3 regions of the Paenibacillus sp. FSL R5-0744 genome follow, and region 1 is predicted to be linked to each of the others. Evidence: riboswitches for the same ligand, from Rfam matches in the RefSeq annotation. Region 1 holds a riboswitch; each other region holds the start of a gene.
What was found. Region 1 has a riboswitch for cyclic di-GMP ahead of MKY19_RS05215 (EAL domain-containing protein). Riboswitches for the same ligand answer to the same signal wherever they lie in the genome.

Region 1 (4,293 bases):
AGGAAACCACCTGCTGAGCTTCCCACTACAGCGATCCTCGAGGGGTCAATGGAGAATTGTTTTGGTCCTTCATTCACTAACCAAAGTAGGCTATCTTGGACATCTTCAAGGATGTCAGATAGGGTTGACCTAGGAGCTAATCTATAATCAATTGAAAATAGCGCAAAGCCATTCTTGGTGTAAAGTTGTATCATTTCCTCGGATAGATCCTCTCGATCACCCCAAAGTAGGCCGCCTCCGTGAATGTACACAATAGCAGGGGCTTGGGGGCGGTTTGTTTCATGAAAATCAGCTTTAATTGTAAATGAGTCATTTTCTTTAAAAATAATGGTCTTCTTCATAGCTATCCATTACACCTCATCAAGTAAGTAATTTTTAAAGACTAGCACTACCTCTATTGTATATCATTCACGAATTTTGATGAAACCATAATCATGAATACCCAGGATTGGAGATACTGTCATGGATAGAAAGAGAAGATATCAGGCTTTATTTGATAATATTAATCAATATAACTCGGGTGAGAAGGGCATCACTAGAATTGCCTATACAAATGAAGAGCAGACATGTACGAGTGCTTTTATGCGGATGTGTAAGGCTGAAAATTTAGATATCCGGATGGATCATTGCGGGAATGTGATTGCTAGAAGGAATGGGAAGATAGAAGGGCTCCCACCCGTTGTAATGGGCTCTCACTTGGATACGGTATATCAAGGTGGGAAGTACGATGGGGTAGTAGGTGTAACGGCTGCTTTGGAAGTGATCAAACGTCTAAACGAAAAAGGGATTGAAACGGATCATCCGATCGAAATTATCTCATTTGCCTGTGAAGAATCCTCGCGTTTTGGGATTTCAACAGTAGGCAGTAAAATAATGTCAGGGTTATTTCAGAAGGAGAAATATAGATCTTTGAAGGACAAAGACGGTATTACCATGGAAAAGGCATTTTCGCTATGTGCACTGGATTATAACAGTATTGATCAGGCGAGTAGAGAGAATGAAGAATTAAAAGCGTTTTTCGAATTACATATTGAGCAAGGTCCCGTCTTAATAAACAATAATAAAAAAATAGGAATTGTGACTGGAATTGCTGCACCCGTGAGGCTTCATATTCAAATATCAGGGAAGGCATCCCACTCTGGAACGACACCTATGAATATGAGAAAAGATGCTTTTCTAGGTGCCTCAGAAATAGCACTTGAGCTTGAGAAAGCAGCCAAACTCGAACTAGAATTTGGAACGGTTGCGACGCTAGGGGTGATAGATATCTTGAATGGCGCTATGAACGTGGTTCCGGGAGAGGTGGAAATTAAAATTGATATCAGATCTACTTCAGTGGCATCCAGGCAACGTGTGTTAGATCATTTATATCAAACAATATCCTTAGTACAAGAAAATAGACAACTTGTAATTGAGAGTACGGAAATTATTTCGGAGGAACCCGTCCTATTATCTGATGAGATCAGTCAGGTTCTAGAATCCATTTGTGAAGAGAAAGGGATATCGAGTCAACGGATGATTAGTGGGGCAGGGCATGATGCCATGAACATGAACAAACTTTGCCCAGTAGGGCTTATCTTTGTTCCTTCTGTAGATGGACTTAGTCATCATCCCAATGAATATACAGACTTGGATGATATCATTATGGGGATTGATATTTTAGAAGAAGCTGTTCTTCGTTATGCGTTTGTAAGACAAACATAATTCGTGTTGAGAAGTAAGTCCCAATGTGACATATATAAATGTTACATTGGGCTTTAGTATCTAATTATATAATTGTTCGCAGAATTGTTGCTTTACATTAATAAATATTATATTAAAGTTAACATTGACGTTTGTGAAAAAATTCCCATTCAAAAAAATTAAATCACAGCGGAGATAGGTCTTTTGGTGGTAGCCTATTTTTAATAGAGTATTTAGGACTAATAATAGTAAAACAGAATATTGGTAAACCTATTGAAAAATAGGGACACAAAGCCATAGGGTCTAAATCTATTTATAGATATGACAGCCGGTTGCATGTAGTGGGAGTTTCATGCTCTTATTTTTTGACGCATTTGCAGCCGTTATCATTCTGATAGCGGCTTTTTTTTGCTCGTTTTCTAATAAAAAAACGTAATAAATCGGAAAAAGGATGATAGTACATGGATCAAACACAACCACTGAGAGTATGGAGAATGATAGGCCTCGTCCTAATGGCAACGTTGATATTTTGGGGGTGCTCTTACTATTTCATAAAATGGACTGCTAACTCTTATGAGCAAGAAGCGGTTGCTGCTACATCAGAAGCTACGATACATGCGAGTAGATCGATTGGAAATATGATACAGGGTGGATTAGATTCATTAGATGGAATTGCTGATTCTATTTCGGAAATCAATTATATGGATTGGGATAAGACCAAAAAATATCTGCATCACTTTGATAAAAAATATAATTTTATTCGAATTAGCATCAACAGCCCAGATGGTAAAGCTTACGCATCAGATGGGACGATGTTTGATGTATCAGATGAAGTAGGATTCCAAAAAGCTCTTCAGGGTATTAGCAGTATTTCTGATCCATTCTTAGATAAGATCTCCAATAAAGAAATTATCACGATCAACAGTCCACTTAAGTTTAAAGGTGAAGTGAAGGGTGCTTTATCTGCCAGCAAATATACACAGGATCTTAATGATGCTCTTGCAGTTTCCTTCTTTAAAGGTCATGGTTATTCTCAAATCATTGATCAAAAGGGACAAGTCATTATCAAATCGAAGAATCTCGAAGAGGATAAGTCAATTGATAACATATTCGAAAGTATAAGTATTGATTCTAGAAATAAGAAACAACTGCAAATCTTTAAAGAGAACATAACCGCAAAAAAATCTGGAGTAGGAATATTTTGGATTAACGAAGATAGCAAAATGGTTGGTTATTCTGGCATCCAGGGGGTTGAGGACTGGTATATTCTCTCCGTGATACCGAAAGATGTGATCATGGCCAAAGCGTCTCAAATGAGTCAGGCGACTTTTCTATTATGTGTAATCATGTTTGTCTTATTATTGATCATATTTGTTAACATTCTATTAAATAAGAGCAAAATTAGGAAACAGATGGAGAGGATTGCCTTTGAGGATGAGTTAACACATCTTTCTAGAACGAATAAATTTGTTATAGATGCTCAGTATTTACTTAAAGAGAAACCGAATACAAAGTTTGCTGTGTTGCAATTTGATATTGAACAATTTAAATACATAAATGAAATTGTCGGTTTTCATGAAGGAAATAGTATTTTGATTCAAGTGGCTAATAGCTTAACAGCAAACACATTAGACGAGGATGTCGTTGGACGCTTAGGGGGTGATCGTTTTATTCTTTTCACTTCGTATGACAATAAGGCGGAATTATTCATCCGTATACAAGTACTTACTGAACAAATGAGCGACTATACGTTTGGAAATGAAGAAGGTTTTAGGCTAGTGATTAATTGTGGAATTTACTGTATAGATGATCGTCAGAGCGATATCCTCACATGTATTGACCGAGCAGGAATCGCTTGTAAGTCCATTAAAGGTGGATACAAGAGCTCATGCACTTTCTTTGACGAACAATTGCTATTGCAGATACACGAAGAGCAAGACATCGTAAGAAAGATGGATGCTGCCATGACAAATGGTGAATTTATAGTATATTTACAACCGAAAATGGATCTGCGAGTGAACAGTTTTCATGGCGCTGAGGCATTGGTTCGATGGAATGATCCTCAGAAGGGACTTATATCTCCTGCAGTATTTATCCCCATATTTGAGAGGAATCGCTTTATTGTGAAATTAGATTTAATGGTGTTTAAATCAGTATGTATCATGTTGAGTAAATGGATCCAGGAAGGAATCCAGCCACTTCCGATTTCAGTGAATATATCGCTTATAACCCTATACCATAATGATTTCCTGCTCCATTTGACGAATATTATTAACAGGTACCAGGTACCTGCTAGATTGATAGAGTTAGAGCTGACCGAGTCTATTGTATTCCAAAATTTAGAGTTTGTTAGAGATATTTTGTTGGAGTTGAAACGTAAAGGATTTTCCATAGCTATCGATGATTTTGGGACAGGTTATAGTTCCTTAAATGTATTGCAATATTTCCCTGCTGATGTCATTAAGTTAGACAGGGCTTTTCTGATGAGTAAGTCAAATGATGAGACAGGGAAGATAGTAATTGCCAGTATGGTCAAGCTAGCTAGGGATTTAAATATGAAAGTTGTGGCAGAGGGAGTTGAGACAGAGGCGCAAATTGATTTTTTGAAAC
Region 2 (4,293 bases), 120 kb from region 1:
GGCTGGTACAGCCCGGTACGCACGGATCAAGTATTAAGAAGAAGTTAGTTAGGTGAAGAACGGAAAGGGAATTTGGAACTGTAGAAACGGAGTGTTCGCCCGAAAGATTTCCGTAGGAAAGCTAGCTTCGAAAGCATATGCTATCCTCGGATTTCTACCGCTAGAAGCGGTTCAATCAGGAAATCTGAGGATAACAGCGATCGGAAATCCAAAATCCCTTGGAGAGGTTTCTACCTAACAAAGTTAGTAAGTGCATCCATTCCAACGACCACCAAACGGAAGACATAGGTTTTGATATCAATTCAAGGAGGGTTCATTCTATGAAAATGGTACTTCTATCAGGCGGTTCAGGTAAACGGTTATGGCCGTTGTCCAACGACTCACGTTCAAAGCAATTTCTAAAGGTACTTGAAAGCCCTCAAGGTGAACCAGAATCCATGGTACAACGTGTCTGGAGACAGCTGGAGGAAGCAGGGATGGCAGAATCATCTTATCTGGCCACCGGCCGCGGCCAAGTAGAAATGATACAAAGCCAACTGGGAAGTCATGTGCCGATTATCGTTGAACCGGAGCGTCGGGATACTTTTCCGGCTATCGCCTTAACAGCTACCTATCTTTATTCAGTGGCAGGTGTTTCTCCAGCGGAAACGGTAGCAATATTGCCTGTTGACCCTTATGTAGAAGCATCCTTTTTCGATACCATAGCTATGCTTGAGGGGACCATGCTGGAAAGTGGAGCAAATCTGGCACTAATGGGTGTTGTTCCTGAACATGCCTCAGAGAAATACGGATATATTATTCCTACCACCGAAGAGGCGGGGGGAAATGGTTTTATGAAGGTGAGTCACTTTCAAGAGAAACCAGACCGTATACAAGCAGAACAGCTCATCGAGCAAAATGCATTGTGGAATTGTGGAGTGTTTGCCTTCCGCTTAGGGTACTTGTTAGATATTTTGCAGCGTAAAGGGTTGCCTTTAGGATATGAAGAATTGCAGAAGCAGTATAAGCTATTGTCTTCCATCAGCTTTGATTATGAAGTGGTGGAGAAAGAAGAACATATTGTGGTGCAGCCGTATGATGGATTCTGGAAGGACCTTGGAACGTGGAATACGCTGACAGAGGAAATGAGCAGCAAGCATGTAGGAAAAGGTTTTGTAACGGCGGATTCTGAGGGGACTTGCTTGATTAATGAGCTGGATATTCCGATTACGGTAATTGGTGCGAAGGATCTGATCATTGCGGCTAGCCCGGATGGGATTCTAGTTACCCATAAAGCTGAGAGCCCACGGATTAAAGAAGTGCTGAAGACCTTTGAACAAAGACCGATGTACGAGGAACGCCGCTGGGGCCATTACAAAGTTATTGATTATGTGAAATATGATGAAGGCAATGAAGTGCTGACCAAACGGATTTTTATATCCGAGGGGAATAATATCAGCTATCAATTACATCGCAAGCGTAGTGAAATTTGGACAATCGTCAGCGGCGAAGCAAGTATTGTGCTGAATGAGAAAAAACATAATGTGAAGGCTGGGGACGTAGTACGTATACCGGAAGGAACGAAGCACGCGATCCTTGCTTTGACGGATGTCGAGTTTATAGAGGTACAGACGGGTTCTGAATTAGTAGAAGAAGATAACATTCGTATTACTTTAGACTGGAATGATATAGAACTACAACAATTCATTTCATAGGTCTAACCTATCTATTTAACCAATCCAAAATTTCTTGAAACAGGTAAATTGACTCAATTATCAAAAAAAGTCATAAAAACACTAAATATATCATTAATTGTCGTCGATACTTACGGTAAGAGAGATTATTTCTCTTAAATTGAAAAGGCAAACCTATCGAAAGGTAGGGACGCAAAGCTATAGGGCCTTCGAAAGAGTGGCAGCCTGGCTACCGAAAGGGAGATTATTTTGAAAGCTTACCGTACGTATCGATTATTTGGCGCATTTCTGTCACTCGTCTTGTTTCTGACTGCACTTCCGCTTACTGTTGGAATTTCGCCGTCTGTTGTCATAGCTGCTTCAAATTCTGGAACGCCAGTTACCCCAGGAGCCTCACTTGAAGCCGTAAAGCTGCTTAACTATTTTTACTCGATCTCAGGAAAAGGTATTATTGCTGGTCAACATGACTATTTAGAAAGTCCAGATGAAATTAACAATATGCTGAAGGGAACCAGCGGACAATATGCCGCTCTTCACGGTTATGAACTGGGCGCGATCAGCGGTCAGTCAGAAGGAACGATGGCCTGGCAGCGTCAAAATGTGGTGAACAGCGCCATCAACTGGAATAAAGCGGGCGGGATCGTAGCTATGACTTTTCATGCTAACCTGCCGGGCACCTCTTATGACTGGGATAATGTAAAAAAAACACTTAGTCAGAATGAGTTCGATAGTTACGTTACACCGGGTACCAAGCAATATAACAATCTGATCGCTGAACTTGATAAGGTGGCAGTCTCCCTAAAAAGCTTGCGCGATGCCAATGTTCCGGTGCTTTGGAGACCCTATCATGAAATGAACGGGAACTGGTTCTGGTGGGGGAAGAAAAATAACTTTTCTAAACTTTGGAATATTATGTATGACCGTTTTGTTAACGTTCATAAATTAAATAATTTGTTATGGGTATGGAGTCCGAATGCTCCCAATGTTTGGTCAGATCCTTATGCGCTAACTTATCCAGGTGCTGATAAAGTAGATATTCTGGCAGCAGATATATACGAAAATGATTACCAGCAAAAATACTATGACAGCTTGTTGAGTCTAGCCGCAGGCAAACCGATTGCGATCGGGGAGAATGGTGAAATGCCTAATCTGGAGAAGCTTCAGCAATCACAAAGTAAATGGACGTATATGATGAGCTGGGGAAAAATGCTTTACGAGAATAACAGTGCAGATACAATTAAAACATTTATGAATAGCAACTATACCCTGACCAGAGATAAATTAAATACTGGTCTGGCACCGACACCTAGCGCTGCACCAGCGCCGGCACCTCCCGAAGAAGAGGGTGAGGAAGCCATTCCTCTTGCGAAGGGGCTTGCAGGAGAATATTACAACAACATACAGCTATCGGGAACAGCAGCTCTTACTAGAACTGATGCAATTATCGATTTCAATTGGCGGCAAGGATCGCCGGATGCCGCCCTTGGGATTGATCGTTTCTCCATACGTTGGAGCGGTAAAATTAAGCCATTATATGATGAGCAATATACATTTTACACTACCTCAGATGATGGCATCCGTGTGTGGGTGAATGGGCAATCCGTGATTGATAGTTGGACTAAGCAAAGTGGTACTGAGCGTAAGGGTAATATAACGCTGAAGGCTGGCCAGCTATATGATATCAAGGTGGAGTATTACGAAAATGAAGGCGATGCGAGAGTCCGCTTGATGTGGGAAAGTGCTAGTCAAGCTAAAGAGACAGTTCCAGCAAGTGCACTTTATCTTCCGGATGTCTCCTGATTGATGAAAATTAAAGGTCGATCCTTAGTGGCTCTGCGTTATTGCAGAGCTACTAAGCTATAGTCCTCATTAGGTCAGAAGACGATTGTCCGATAACAGGTATGTTTATTTAGCACCTGTGGAGGCAGTACAGCTACCGAAAGGAGGATTTATTTGCGTAAATATTATAAGCAAAACAGATTGTTGTTTACTATATTACCGGTGTTTATTATTTTTTCCTTGCTGCCTTGGGGAGAGGTTAAGGGTCTTCCGAAGGCTATGAGTGTTTCTTCCTCTCTTCCTTCGGCTATACCAAGCAATCCATCAGCTTCTGAAGAAGCCAAGCAACTGCTGAGTAATTTGGTGAATCTACGTGGCAAAGGAATCCTGTCTGGCCAGCATGATTATCTAGAAAGTCCAGATGAACTGGTTCATAAGCTGAAGAATACATCGGGACAAAATGCCGTTCTACATGGTTATGAATTGGGGGCAATTAATAATCAACCCGAAGGGACGATCGCAGAACAGCGACAAGCTGTTATAGACAGTGCAATGGAGTGGCATCAAGAGGGTGGCATTGTAGCCATGACATTCCATCAGAGTTTGCCGGGGACTTCTCCGGAATGGTCCAATGTAAACAGAAGTCTCAGTCAAGAGAAGTTTAATGCTTATGTTACGCCTGGGACGGCTCAGTATAAGAGTCTAATCTCTGATCTAGACGAGATCGCTGGCTATTTGGGACAGCTGCGTGATGCCGGAGTTCCAGTCTTATGGCGACCTTACCATGAAATGAACGGCGGTTGGTTTTGGTGGGGGAAAAAGGACAATTTTTCAGCGCTTT
Region 3 (4,293 bases), 3.3 Mb from region 1:
GGATAGATTTCAGACCATCTTCTTCAGAAAATGTTCCTTCCAGCTCAATATTGATCACTTTTTTAGTAGTGTCTGTCTTTAAAATAAACTGTCCCACGTTAACATCTCTCCCGATATTTTAATTTACTGAAAATAGTTACTTTATTTCTTCAATCGTTTCGAGAAGAATATTAAAAGCGGTGATGATTCTAGGTGCCCCTATAGCGGGTACTAAGTGTAATAAAATACCCTTGAGTTGTTCTACAGTAACACCCACACGAAGAGCCATGACATAATGAACACCCAATTGATCAAACTGACCCATCGAAATCAGGGCAGAGATAACTGCGATTTCCTTCCAGTCAGCTTCGATTGTGTTGCGTTGAAAAATATCGCCGTAGGCATTCCCCATAATAAATTCAGCCAAATCGGGGAAATGTTCTTTAATCGGAGCCAGTGCTTTAGCTCCGTAGTCTCCAGAGAGATTCGTGAAGTGGTTCAGACCACTGTTTACATTGTCTTTCATAAGTGACCTCCTAATTTAGGTTCAAAGTACGGTGAGCAGTCGGAGGGACCTCATCACGGTCTGTTAGCAGTTCAATGACGGCAACACGGTTGATGGCAACAGCGTCCTTGATGGCTGTTTCGAACTCCTCCGCTGTCTCACATTTGTAACCCTTAGCGCCTAGTGATTCTGCGAATTTCACAGCATCCATAGGGACTTCGTAGATAGTTCCGTCAATACGTCCTGTAGTTTTTTCCATACCTTTTAGAGCCATATCTAGCTGTTTATTATTCACAACAATGAATATGACAGGAATATCCTTGCAGACAGCAGCGTTAATCTCTGCGCCTAGCATCATAAAGCAGCCATCTCCTGTAATGCAGAAGATCGTTTCTTCTGGAGCAGCAACCTTTGCACCAATCGCCATTCCGATGGAATTACCCATGCAAGCAAAGTAAGCATCGAAAACAAAACTGCCCGGTTTCTTAACCTTGTACCATTTCGCAGCATGGAAACCGTGACTTCCATCATCAACAAAGACTGTGCTGTTATAAGGAATTAAATCACTCATCGTACTCAAGACCGATGCAAGTGAAAGGTTTGGTAAAATCGGAGGCTCTTCGGTATAATCGGAATTTGTCGGTGCTTCGCGTTTTGTGATGTTGTTCGTGTCAATATTATTGAGATAGTAAACTAGATTGTCCCGTAGATCTCCAGTCACTGGAATCGTTTTAGAGAACAATATTTTTCCGACAAAAGTCGGATCGCTATCAAACTGAATTAATGTTGCAGGATGATTTTCCCTTTTAAGATTACAAATAGTCATATCACTTAAACGTGACCCGAGAACGATAAATAGATCACTTTGATTCAGCAAGTCATCTCCATGGGTACAACCGCCTACTCCAATTGGACCGTGATAGAGTGGATGATCCCAAGCTATAGCCCCTTTACCACCTGGAGATGTAACTACAGGAATATTAAATGTTTCCGCTAATTGAATTAGCTCACTATGTGCTCCTGAGCGGTTAACGCCTTTACCCGCGATAATTATTGGATTCTTAGAGTTATTTATAGCATCAAGTACACGGTCGATATTAGCATGGCTAACCAGTGATTCGCGTTCAGGGATTACAATATTACATTCCTCTAGCAATTCCGTTTGTACATCAAAGGGAATACAAAGGTGAACTGGACCACGATTACCGCTCAAAGCAATGGATATGGCATGATTAAAGATTGTGTTAAAGTGATCTCCACGTTCAATAAGCTTGCTATATAAGGTGGCAGGTCTAAACATATCAGCTAAATCAGCTAGAAAAGAAGTAGAGTCCTGACATTGGGGAATTCCAAGCTCTTTAATAGATTGATGGCCAGTAATAAATAGGACAGGTAGGTTGTTAGCCTTAGCATGTGCTGCTGCAGTTAATAGGTTTGTTCCACCAGGACCTGAAGTACCAAAAGCTACACCTAGTTTTCCAGTTTTAAGCGCATACCCGGCTGCTTCGAAGCCGGAACTGGACTCATGTCTCCCAGGAATAAATTCAATACCGTAATCTACCATTTTAAGAACAATAGGGCAAATGGATTTCCCAATAATACCAAAGGAATGGGTAACACCTAGGTTCCGTAGTGCTTCCGACATGTAATCTGCGACTGTCTTCAAAAAATACACCTCACAAGTTGATTGTTATTTTAAAATCAAACATTAGAAAACCTGTGCTCTGAATTAGGGCACAGGTTGGTGGCATAAATCGCCATAGAGACTGAACAATTGTTCAGTCGTCTTGGTTTTCTGCAACCTGGCAGTCATGGCCTCTGATTAAAAATGAGGCTGTAGATCCATGGTTTTGCGTCATCCTCTTTCGAAGATTTTGCCAATATTAATTTTAAAATTTATAAGAAGAATTTTCCTTTACAATATATTCCTAGAGTACCTTTGTCAATATATTTTCGCAAATTAACTCGAATTTTGACGAAAGTCTTGTCCAACCTATGAAATAATAGATATAAAAAAACTCCCCCTAAGTCAAAACTTAGGAGGAGTTTTTGGACTTGTTTATATATTTTTGCAAGTGACTTAAAACTTGAAAATATGGATAGTCTTCTGTAGATTAAACACAGCCTGTGTCATTTTCTCAGTTTCTTCAGCAACGGACTGCAGGGCATTAATTTGTTCATTCATAGCGGCGGATACTTCCTCGGTGCCGGCAGCGGTTTGCTGTGTGATTGCAGAGATATTCTCTATTGCACTTGAGATTTTCAAGGCACTTTCCAACATCAGATCACTTTCAGCAGAGAAGGAAGAGATTTGCTCGGTAATATACTGCACACTTTGCACAATTTGAGCAAAGATATGAGCAGATTGAGTGATCATCTCATTCTGTACCTGTACGACTTCTTCGTTGATAGCGATATTGTCAATCGCTTGTTTGATATCAGTTTCGATGCTCCGAACTAAGCCAAAGACTTCCTTCGTTGAAGCTGTTGATTCCTCGGCAAGTTTACGAACCTCCTGTGCGACTACAGCAAATCCTCGACCATGCTCTCCGGCGCGTGCTGCTTCGATGGAGGCATTCAGCGATAAGAGGTTGGTCTGCTCAGCGATCTCTGTGATGGTTTTTGTAATCATCGTAATTCCGCGAGCATTATGAGACAGGGCTTCGATAGTATCAGCTACTTTTTGAGTAGCCTGGATGTTTTTGCGCATGCCTTCAGCTTGAGTATCAACGGACTGCCGTCCTTGTTCAACTAGTTCTAATGTATGTATTGAACGTCTGTTCATTTCTTTCGTAGAGTTCGTATAATTGGATACTTTATTCTCAATATCTTTAATAGATTCTGTCATTTCAGCGATATCCGTAGATATTTCATTTGCACCAAGAGCTAGCTCGTTAGACGAAGAGGCTACCTGTGCCATGACAATTTTCAAATTCTGATTCTTATCTTCGATTCCACGGCTTGCATCCATAACTTGACGAGTGATTTGTGATGCTTCTGTCAAAATCTTCTTGAGCTTGTCAATCATAGTATTAAAGGAACGACTTACGTCCCCCATAGACCCGTTCTCATCGGCTCTACTAGTAAAATCCCCTTTTGAAATACTATGAGATACATTCGCGATGTCATCAAAAGAAGATGTAAGCGTTCTCTCGATAAAGCGGGCCACGGGGAAAGTTAGAGCAGCAAGAACTACGATTAGAACAATACCCAAAATAATGTTGCCTAAGATCATAAAAGTAACTAAAACAGGAATGGCAAATAGTGCGGCAACGAGGTAACATCCGGCAACAATTCTTTGTTTTAACGGAAGTTTATGCATCCAGTTCATTGGTATAATGTCCTCCTTATTAATATTATGTATTGGTGTTATTATATGGGATTTAAAGGTGATTGGTCTATAGTAAGAACTGACATAAATCTTCTTTTCGGAGTAGTTCTTTAGATTTCGTGTCAAAAATCCTCATAAATAGCGGAAATTTTTGCGATAGCAGACTTTACCATCTCTAAAAGTTCTTGCGGTGAAAGTACAATAACCGAGGGACTAAAAGAAAGGATTATCCGGCAGGCCGACTCGATCGTATTAAATTCGGCATCTACGTTCACCCACTCTGCATTGCTTGTTGGCTCTATCAATTGGACAGTGACGAATCTTTCTCGCTGTAATTCTTTTAAGACAGATGTTCTAACCCTTAGCTTTACTTGATACTTTGGCAGTGCTGCTTTAAAGGCCGTGGTGGACTCTTCCCAGTACTGTTTTAAATCAAAGGCATCAGGTCTTTTAAACCACTCATGAGTCTCCTCAACGT

Region 2: linked by a shared signal. The riboswitch ahead of MKY19_RS04750 (glycosyl hydrolase) and the one ahead of MKY19_RS05215 (EAL domain-containing protein) in region 1 are both predicted to bind cyclic di-GMP.
Region 3: linked by a shared signal. The riboswitch ahead of MKY19_RS21190 (thiamine pyrophosphate-binding protein) and the one ahead of MKY19_RS05215 (EAL domain-containing protein) in region 1 are both predicted to bind cyclic di-GMP.

Annotation. Positions count from the first base shown of each region.
Region 1 is NZ_CP150228.1:1,191,668-1,195,960, forward strand. It holds gene MKY19_RS05205 (alpha/beta hydrolase) at 1-341, opposite strand, end outside; gene MKY19_RS05210 (M20 family metallo-hydrolase) at 463-1,704, shown strand; cyclic di-GMP riboswitch class I at 1,937-2,023, shown strand; gene MKY19_RS05215 (EAL domain-containing protein) at 2,196-4,293, shown strand, end outside.
Region 2 is NZ_CP150228.1:1,076,160-1,080,452, forward strand. It holds gene MKY19_RS04740 (hypothetical protein) at 53-238, shown strand; gene MKY19_RS04745 (sugar phosphate nucleotidyltransferase) at 321-1,694, shown strand; cyclic di-GMP riboswitch class I at 1,831-1,910, shown strand; gene MKY19_RS04750 (glycosyl hydrolase) at 1,923-3,473, shown strand; gene MKY19_RS04755 (glycosyl hydrolase) at 3,627-4,293, shown strand, end outside.
Region 3 is NZ_CP150228.1:4,781,417-4,785,709, reverse strand. It holds gene MKY19_RS21200 (hypothetical protein) at 1-97, opposite strand, end outside; gene MKY19_RS21195 (carboxymuconolactone decarboxylase family protein) at 137-505, opposite strand; gene MKY19_RS21190 (thiamine pyrophosphate-binding protein) at 516-2,159, opposite strand; cyclic di-GMP riboswitch class I at 2,278-2,373, opposite strand; gene MKY19_RS21185 (HAMP domain-containing methyl-accepting chemotaxis protein) at 2,565-3,815, opposite strand; gene MKY19_RS21180 (YafY family protein) at 3,938-4,293, opposite strand, start outside.